DNA from 3 places in the Serratia sp. HNCC26DJ244 genome. Region 2 is predicted to be linked to each of the others. Evidence: predicted binding sites of a transcription regulator. Region 2 holds the regulator's gene; each other region holds the start of a gene.

Region 1 (3,282 bases), on a different contig from region 2:
GGGGCACCCGTGGCGTGAAGAGGGCAAACTGTATAATGCCCTGTCGCTGTTTTCTGCCGGCCGTTTACAGGCGCGCTATTTCAAACAACAACTACCGAATTATGGTGTTTTTGACGAAAAACGCTATTTCCAACCTGGCAATAAAAGTTGTGTGGTGAGCCTGAAAGGCTATCGCCTCGGGCTGTTGATTTGTGAAGATTTATGGTTTCCAGAGCCGGTTGACGCCGCGAAAGCGGCAGGCGCAGAAATCATACTGTCGATTAATGCCTCCCCCTATAGTCGAGAAAAACCTTATATCCGCAACACGCTGATAGAGGGGCACTGCCAGCGTAGTGGTTTGCCATTAGTCTACCTTAATCAGGTAGGTGGGCAGGATGAACTGATTTTTGACGGTTGTTCCAAGGTTTTTGATGCGGCCGGTAATATCACTCACCGCTTGGCGGCCTTTAGTGAACAGGTTACTCGGCTGGAATTTAATGAGCTGAATGTGGTGCCAATGGTGTCGCCAGCGGCAGAAATGCCGCAGTTGGCGCAGATCTATGCTGCCTTGGTGCTGGCGGTACGTGACTACGTGACCAAAAATGGTTTTAAAGGTGCGGTGCTTGGGTTGTCTGGGGGGATCGACTCAGCGTTGACCTTGGCGATCGCCGTTGATGCGCTAGGAAAAGAGCGGGTGCAGGCGTTAATGATGCCGTTTCGCTACACGGCGGATATCAGTATTGCGGATGCCAAAGAAGAAGCTGAAATCCTCGGTGTGGAATTTGATATTGTCTCGATCGAACCGATGTTTGATGCTTTTATGGGGCAACTGACACCGATGTTTTCTGGCACACAGCAAGATACCACTGAAGAGAATCTGCAGGCGCGTTGTCGTGGTGTAGTGCTGATGGCCCTTTCTAATAAACGCCGCAGTATTGTATTGACCACCGGCAATAAAAGCGAAATGGCGGTGGGCTATGCCACGTTGTATGGTGATATGGCTGGCGGCTTTGATGTATTGAAGGACGTCCCCAAGACACTGGTATTCAAACTGTCTGAGTACCGCAATACGCTCTCCTACGTGATTCCGCAACGGGTGATTGATCGCCCACCTTCCGCCGAATTGGCACCGGACCAATGCGATCAAGACAGTCTGCCACCCTATGATATTCTGGACGCTATCTTGGAAGGTTACGTTGAGCATGACAAGTCAGTTGCTGATCTGGTGGCAGAGGGCTTTGAAGAGTCAGTGGTACGTAAGGTAATTCGCCTGGTGGATATTAACGAATATAAGCGCCGTCAGGCTGCGGTGGGCCCGCGTATCACGGCTCGCAACTTCGGCAAAGATCGTCGTTATCCGATCACTTCAGGCTTTGGCCGTAAAAATTGGTAATTTAAGAGCCTAGTGGATAGGCGCGAGGAAATAAGATGAAAAAAATCGACGCGATTATCAAGCCGTTTAAATTGGATGATGTGCGTGAGGCATTAGCCGAAGTGGGCATTACCGGGATGACGGTAACGGAAGTTAAAGGCTTTGGCCGCCAGAAAGGACATACCGAGTTATATCGTGGTGCGGAGTATATGGTCGACTTCTTGCCGAAAGTTAAAATTGAAATCGTCGTGCCTGATGACATTGTGGAAACTTGTGTAGAAACCATCATGCAAACGGCGCAAACCGGTAAGATTGGCGATGGAAAAATCTTTGTTTTTGATGTTGCTCGCGTAGTGCGTATTCGCACTGGCGAACAGGATGAAGAAGCGATTTAACTTTCCCGCGTTTAATTTTTCCGTTCAAGCGGCAGGAATTATCCACTATTCCTGCCATCAAACATGAAAAGTCTGCATGATCATCATGAGCAAAAATCCAGTGCCAATCATTGAGTGGTAAATGGATCAAAGCCTTGTGCCACCTAAAGCCAATCGTTTGCGTAAAAACCTCTGTCAAGGCCTATCCTCAATAGGGTAAAACGGTTTACACTGTTGCCCAGAGCCCAAAGGGGGATTTTTATACCTTGATTGGTCCAAGTTACCGCTAGGGGGCAAATCAGCCACTTCCCAGGCGATTCGCGAACGAGGTGGCTGCGTGAACTCACACCGCTAATAAGTGGGTAACTTGAAACCGATAGGGTATGTCAGCTGAATTAAAGCCAGGAGATGCCGGATGTTAAAGCGTGAAATGAACATTGCAGATTATGATGCCGAATTGTGGCGTGCAATGGAGCAAGAAGTGGTGCGTCAGGAAGAGCACATCGAACTGATTGCCTCAGAGAACTACACCAGCCCGCGTGTTATGCAGGCCCAAGGTTCTCAACTGACTAATAAATATGCGGAAGGCTATCCTGGCAAGCGTTATTACGGTGGTTGCGAGTATGTGGATATCGTTGAGCAACTGGCTATCGATCGTGCTAAAGAGCTGTTCGGTGCCGACTATGCCAACGTGCAGCCACACTCTGGTTCTCAAGCGAACTTTGCTGTCTATACTGCACTGCTGCAACCAGGTGACACCATCCTGGGGATGAACCTGGCACATGGTGGCCACTTGACTCATGGTTCACCGGTGAACCTGTCGGGTAAGTTATATAAAGTGGTGCCTTACGGCATTGATGAAACAGGTCAGATTGACTATGACGACTTGGCTAAACAAGCGCAGCTCCATCAGCCAAAAATGATTATCGGTGGTTTTTCTGCCTATTCCGGTGTTGTTGACTGGGCAAAAATGCGTGAAATAGCCGACAGCATCGGTGCTTACCTGTTTGTGGATATGGCGCACGTTGCTGGTCTGATCGCGGCAGGTGTTTACCCGAATCCGCTGCCCCATGCTCATATCGTTACCACCACGACGCACAAAACCCTGGCAGGTCCGCGCGGCGGCTTGATCCTGGCTAAGGGCGGCGATGAAGAGTTGTATAAAAAACTGAACTCAGCTGTGTTCCCTGGTGGTCAGGGTGGCCCATTGATGCATGTGATCGCTGGTAAAGCGGTAGCATTAAAAGAAGCGATGGAGCCCGAGTTCAAAGTTTACCAACAACAAGTGGCAATCAACGCTAAAGCGATGGTCGATGTATTCCTCAAGCGTGGTTACAAGGTAGTTTCTGGTGGCACTCACAACCACCTGTTCCTGCTGGATCTAGTAGATAAGAATCTGACCGGTAAAGAGGCCGACGCCGCACTGGGCCGTGCCAATATCACCGTTAACAAGAACAGCGTGCCAAACGATCCGAAGAGCCCGTTTGTGACCTCGGGTGTGCGTATCGGTACGCCAGCAGTGACTCGCCGTGGCTTTAAAGAAGCTGAGGTGCGTGA
Region 2 (3,282 bases):
TTCAATTACCTGCACTACCGTATGAAAAAAATGCGCTTGAGCCTCATATTTCCGCTGAAACTCTGGAATACCACTATGGTAAACACCATAACACCTATGTGGTTAACCTGAATAACTTAGTGAAAGGTACCGAGTTCGAAGACAAAACCCTGGAAGAGATCGTCAAAACTTCCACCGCTGGTATCTTCAACAACGCCGCACAGGTATGGAACCACACCTTCTATTGGCACTGCCTGTCACCACAAGGCGGCAATGAGCCAACGGGTGCTGTCGCTGAAGCCATCAACAAATCTTTCGGTTCTTTCGCTGCATTTAAAGATCAATTCACCGATGCCGCAATAAAGAACTTCGGCTCCGGCTGGACCTGGCTGGTGAAAAAAGCTGATGGTTCACTGGCAATCGTCAGTACTTCCAATGCAGCAACCCCACTGACTGGCGCTGACAAGCCGTTATTGACGGTTGACGTTTGGGAACATGCTTATTATATCGACTATCGTAATGCACGCCCTAAATACCTGGAAAACTTCTGGGCGTTGGTCAACTGGGCATTTGTAGCAGAAAACCTGGCTTAATCGCAGGCAATTGCTCAGAGAACAGTGACCTATAGAGCTGTTACTCATAAAGCTATTACCAATAAAGAAGGCGCGGAATTTTTCCGCGCCTTAATTTATTGTACTCGTCATTAACATTGCTGTGGCTGACCGCCCAGCAACCTGAATGAACTAATTCAATGCGGCAATAAGGCCGAACGTCACAATCATTACCAATGCACAGCAGGTGGTAAACAATGACATCTTCAAATTGGTATCCATAAACGTCTCCCTCTCTATGATCTTCGTCGTACTGTAAGTGGTATGGTTCCTGGTTGCCCTGTCGTGACGTAGCTGCCTTAGTAACCGGGGGGCTGCTTACTGATTTGCCCCGTTATGACTACTTATTGTTACTGCTCATTGCGACTACTCATTGCAACCGGAATAAACTCAGGTATGTGGTTACTCAAGCATAAGCGACGCAGCCAATACAGCAAATCATTTTTCCCACAGTTCGTGACTTATCTCTTGTTATCCCAGTAGTCTATGCCCCCATTACAATCTAAATGACGGCGTATCCGTTATGGCTCGAATAAACTTGATGTTAAATACATGATTAGCTCTTCCACTTTGCTGCAATATACGACAAAATCGCCCATTCATAACCGCATACCGGTGTAATGCCCTCCTGTTTAAGCGACTGACGAATTCAGTACTAAAAACTCAGTTTTCGCTTATCTAAATAGCTATGCCTCCAGGTGGGTATGATGCAGGTTAGCTGAGCGTTGAGCGCATGGATGCGCGATACGAGCCCCCACGGATGGGTTCACGGCGTGTCAGCGTTCCGCATCGTGCCCACAAGCCAGATGCTTAACGTGAAGCGACATCAGGTACGGTTATCTAGACAGGTAGGCAAACGATTAACATCATACCTACATAATGGACATGTAGGTTTAGGAGTCATTTTTTACATGGCAACGATTAAAGATGTAGCCAAGCGCGCGGGCGTTTCCACAACGACCGTTTCACACGTTATTAATAAAACGCGTTTCGTCGCCGAAGAGACTAAGGTAGCCGTTTGGGCTGCAATTAAGGAGCTACATTATTCGCCCAGTGCAGTGGCCCGTAGTCTGAAGGTTAATCATACCAAATCGGTGGGTTTGCTGGCGACCTCCAGCGAGTCCCCCTACTTTGCCGAAGTGATCGAGGCAGTAGAAAACAGTTGCTATAGCCAAGGCTATACCTTGATCTTATGCAACTCACACAATGATTTGGACAAGCAACGAGCCTATCTGTCGATGCTGGCGCAAAAACGCGTTGATGGCTTGCTGGTAATGTGCTCCGAATATCCAGAGCCTTTACTGGAAATGCTGGAAGATTACCGCAATATCCCTATGGTGGTCATGGATTGGGGCAGCGCACGCAAGGATTTTACTGATACCATTATTGATAATGCTTTTGCTGGCGGTTACCTGGCTGGCCGTTATCTTATCGAACGTGGGCACCGGGATATCGGCGCGATTCCTGGCCAACTTTCGCGTAATACCGGCGGTGGACGTCATCAGGGATTCCTCAAAGCGCTACAGGAAGCACATATCGACATCCGCGAAGAGTGGATCGTTCAAGGTGATTTCGAGCCGGACTCTGGTTACCAAGCCATGCACCAGATCCTGTCGCAAAAGCAACACCCAACCGCCGTTTTCTGTGGCGGTGATATTATGGCGATGGGTGCCATCTGTGCTGCTGATGAACTGGGGTTGCGCGTACCACAAGATATTTCGGTGATCGGGTATGACAATGTGCGTAATGCTCGCTACTTTACCCCGGCACTGACCACTATCCATCAACCCAAAGAACGCTTGGGTGAAATGGCCTTCACCATCCTGCTGGACCGCATTACCAGCAAGCGTGAACAATCCAAAGTAATCGAAATTCACCCAACCCTGATCGAACGCCGTTCCGTCGCCGATGGTCCTTTTATCGATTACCGTCGTTAATCGCTCACGCCGGGAAGCTGCAGACTTTCCGGCGAGTTCTCGCTCAGCCATTCCTGATTAAGCGTTTCACTGTCACCCAGATAGTTGAGTAACCAAGACATGGCGGGTGACTGCGCTTTTTGCTGCCAGGTAAGGCAACAAGCACTCGGAGGAAAGGGTTCACGCAGTTGTAACTCCACCAACTCTCCGCTTTGTACCAACGGTAATACCCGGTGGGCTGGCGCCATGCCCACACACAAGCCACTACATAGGCAATCTACCGCAGAAATCCAATCAGGCACCATTAAGCGCCGTTGGTTATCCAGCGACCAAGTTACCCGTTTGGGTAAATTCCGTGATGTATCCTCTAACACCAGCGAAGGGTAAGCGCGTAATTGCTCATCACTGAGGGGGCCTTTCATCGCCGCCAAAGGATGACTGGCGCTGACCACACAAAGCCAATTGATAAAGCCCATATCACGGAATGCATAGCCCCCCCCTACGGGCACAGCGCGTGTCGCACCGATAGCCATATCCACACGGCCATCAACCAAGGCATCCCATACCCCATTAAACACCTCTGGCTGCAGCACCAACTCCATATCAGAAAAATGGTGATAAAAATCCAGTAATAGCTGGCGGCTACGCTGTGGCTTTACAATCAAATCAACTGCAATTCTTAACTGACCACGCCAACCATTAGCAACCTGCTGGCACTGTCGACGCGCATCAAGCATTTTTTTGATAACAACTCGCGCCTCTTTAATAAACAGTGA
Region 3 (3,282 bases), on a different contig from region 2:
ACGTGGCGTTAAGGCGTTGATGGCCTTAGTCCCGGAAGATGCCTGGCTGATCCAGGGTAATCAACGTAAGCGTGTTACGGTTGCCAGCCTGCGCCCTGGCGATGTGATAGAAATCGCCCCGGGTGGCCGCTTACCTGCTGACGCTGAGTTACTCAACCCGTTTGCCAGCTTTGACGAAAGTGCCTTAACTGGGGAGTCCGTACCAGTAGAGCGCCAGCAAGGGGAGAAAGTCGCGGCTGGCAGTTTGTCTGTCGATCAGGTGGTACAGGTAGCCGTCATATCGGAACCGGGCAACAATGCCATTGACCGCATACTGCAATTAATTGAAGAAGCCGAAGAGCGCCGTGCGCCCATTGAGCGTTTCATCGACCGCTTTAGCCGTTACTACACCCCGGCGATCATGCTCTTGGCACTGGCAGTGATCCTGATCCCCCCGTTGCTATTGGCGGAGCCTTGGTCGCTGTGGATTTACCGCGGGCTGACATTACTGCTGATCGGTTGCCCATGTGCCTTGGTCATTTCCACACCGGCCGCGATCACTTCCGCGCTGGCGGCAGCAACACGTCGCGGTGCGCTGATTAAAGGCGGAGCCGCGCTAGAGCAGTTGGGGCAAGTACAAACCATCGCGTTCGATAAAACCGGCACATTAACCCAAGGCAAACCCACGGTGACGGATGTATTGCCCGCCGAAGGGATCAGCGAGCAGGTGTTACTGGCCACTGCCGCCGCCATTGAAGCAGGGTCACACCATCCACTGGCGCAAGCTATCATCAACCATGCGGTAGAACGCAGGGTTGAACTCCCTCTCGCTGAAGGCCGCCGCGCACTGGCCGGTATCGGCGTTGAAGGCATGGTAGCCGGTAAAATCATCCGGATCAGCACACCGGGCAAGCTGGCAGAAAATCAGTTAACCCGCGAATGGCACCACAAAGTAGACACCCTGGAAAATGAGGGGAAAACCGCCGTGGTGGTACTGGTTGATGGCGCGCCCATTGGCCTGTTGGCCCTGCGCGATGTGTTGCGCGAAGATGCCAAGCTGGCGCTGACCCAACTGGCAGCGTTGGGGATTAGTAGCCTGATGCTCACTGGTGATAACCCGCGCGCTGCCGCCGCCATCGCCAGTGAGCTGGGGATCGACTATCGCGCCGGATTAATGCCAGAAGATAAAGTGCGGATAGTCAGTGAACTGAGCAAACAGCAGTACACTGCCATGATTGGCGATGGCATCAATGATGCCCCAGCCATGAAAGCCGCCAGTATCGGCATCGCTATGGGCAGTGGTACTGATGTGGCGTTGGAAACAGCCGATGCGGCACTGACCCACAATCGGCTGGTGGGAATCACCGAGATGATCCGTATTTCCCGTGCCACTCGGGCCAATATTCGCCAGAACATTACTATTGCGTTAGGGCTGAAAGGGATTTTCCTGGTCACGACTTTGTTGGGTATAACCGGTTTATGGTTGGCAGTACTGGCAGATTCCGGCGCTACCGCACTGGTGACCGCCAATGCCTTACGGTTGTTGAAAAAACGCTGATTCCCCTGGCTCCAGCGAGTTGCAGCTTACCGGCAACTTGCTGAGGCCAGTGTATAAATATCTGTTACTCCGCCAACCCCTTGCGCAACAGATAGCGATACGGCGCCTTATCTGTTTCCTGAGCCAGCAAAGTGTGTTCCATAAAGCGGCAAAAACCCGGTATGTCGCGGGTAGTGGCAGGATCATCGGCAATGATCAGCAAGGTTTTGCCGTTATCCATATAGCGTACCGTTTTACGCACCATCATTACCGGTTCCGGGCAGCGTAATCCCAAGGCATCTAGCGTCTGGTCTGCCTGGGCAAAAATGTCAGTCATATTCTTCTCTCGATCAAAAAACATCCAAGTATACTTACTGGATCTTAACAGCGCTTAGTTTACGCCAGTCGTTTTTTTGCGCAAGATACGTTAACGTTTGCGTTAAATTTAACCATTGCATTCGTTGCGCAAACACGTATCATGCCGCCGCACAGCTAAAAAATGACATGGGTTCCCTCACCCCATCATCCAAAAAGGTCACATTATGTATTCATTTACCCCCCAGCAACGCTTAACCGCACTGGTTTGGCTTTCGCTCTTTCATATTACCATCATTGCCTCCAGCAACTATCTGGTGCAATTGCCGATCAACATTTTCGGCTTTCACACCACTTGGGGAGCGTTCACCTTCCCATTTATCTTCCTGGCTACTGATTTAACGGTACGGATCTTCGGCGCACCATTGGCACGCAAGATCATTCTTTCCGTGATGATCCCGGCGCTGCTGATCTCCTATATTATTTCTACGGTGACCTTCCAGGGAGAATGGCAAGGGTTTGCGGCTTTAACCCAATTTAACCTGCTTGTAGCACGGATTGCCGTTGCCAGCTTTATGGCCTATGTGTTGGGCCAAATCCTCGATGTCCATGTCTTCAACCGCTTGCGTCAACGCCGCACCTGGTGGGTCGCCCCAGCCGCTGCCATGTTGCTGGGTAATATCAGTGATACCATGGCCTTCTTTTTTATTGCTTTCTACAAAAGCAGTGACCCTTTTATGGCCGCTAACTGGGTGGAGATCGCACTGGTAGATTACAGCTTTAAGGTCATGATCTGCATGTTGTTCTTCCTGCCGATGTATGGTGTACTGCTGAACATGTTGCTCAAGCGCCTGTCTTCACACCAACAGCAGAGCCGGTTGCCGTTAAGCCAGTGGTAATGCTGGCGTCGTCTCTTATCCTGTGGGATATCTGACACCCAGGTGACTGAGTGCCATACTCCATTTATCTGTTATCTGTAAAAGAATAAGGACGCCCAATGCGTAAAGTAGTGAGATTGATGGCTATCAGCCTGTTGGCACTTGGCCTCGCTGCCTGTGATGGTGCTAACAAAGACAACAAACAACCCGTCAACGGCACGCCGGCAAGTACCCCAGCAAACCAGACGCTGAGCTTATTGGATGGCAAGTTGACCTTCTCACTGCCCAATGGCATGGCAGATCAAAGCAGCAAGCTCAATAGCCAGATCAATAATCGCTATGTCTATGCCGACAGCAGCGGTCAACGTGTTGTGATCGTGTTGCTAGGGGACAAAACGTCAGAGAGTCTGGAAGTACTGGTTCAACGCCTGGAGCACCAACTACGCACCCGTGATGCCAACCTGGAGGTGCTCAGCAATAAAACCATTGACGCCAATGGCACCCCCATGCGCCAGCTAAACACCATCATCACTGGTAATGGTCAAAAATCCTACACATCCACCCTGCTGGCGC

Evidence for each region. The regulator PurR, encoded in region 2, represses purine synthesis genes. The targets are predictions, from matches to a motif close to CANGCAAACGTTTGCNTG.
Region 1: the regulator PurR is predicted to act here: its motif matches at 1,893-1,910, upstream of glyA (serine hydroxymethyltransferase).
Region 3: the regulator PurR is predicted to act here: its motif matches at 1,940-1,957, upstream of AC2A06_RS13730 (7-cyano-7-deazaguanine/7-aminomethyl-7-deazaguanine transporter).

Annotation. Positions count from the first base shown of each region.
Region 1 is NZ_JBXUGO010000011.1:91,713-94,994, reverse strand. Features, by position in the region: gene AC2A06_RS10945 (NAD+ synthase) at 1-1,372, shown strand, start outside; gene glnB (nitrogen regulatory protein P-II) at 1,408-1,746, shown strand; gene glyA (serine hydroxymethyltransferase) at 2,141-3,282, shown strand, end outside.
Region 2 is NZ_JBXUGO010000003.1:271,244-274,525, reverse strand. Features, by position in the region: gene sodB (superoxide dismutase [Fe]) at 1-572, shown strand, start outside; gene cydH (cytochrome bd-I oxidase subunit CydH) at 723-812, opposite strand; gene purR (HTH-type transcriptional repressor PurR) at 1,502-2,527, shown strand; gene punR (DNA-binding transcriptional activator PunR) at 2,524-3,282, opposite strand, start outside.
Region 3 is NZ_JBXUGO010000017.1:37,987-41,268, reverse strand. Features, by position in the region: gene AC2A06_RS13740 (zinc/cadmium/mercury/lead-transporting ATPase) at 1-1,537, shown strand, start outside; gene tusA (sulfurtransferase TusA) at 1,602-1,853, opposite strand; gene AC2A06_RS13730 (7-cyano-7-deazaguanine/7-aminomethyl-7-deazaguanine transporter) at 2,059-2,730, shown strand; gene AC2A06_RS13725 (DcrB family lipoprotein) at 2,829-3,282, shown strand, end outside.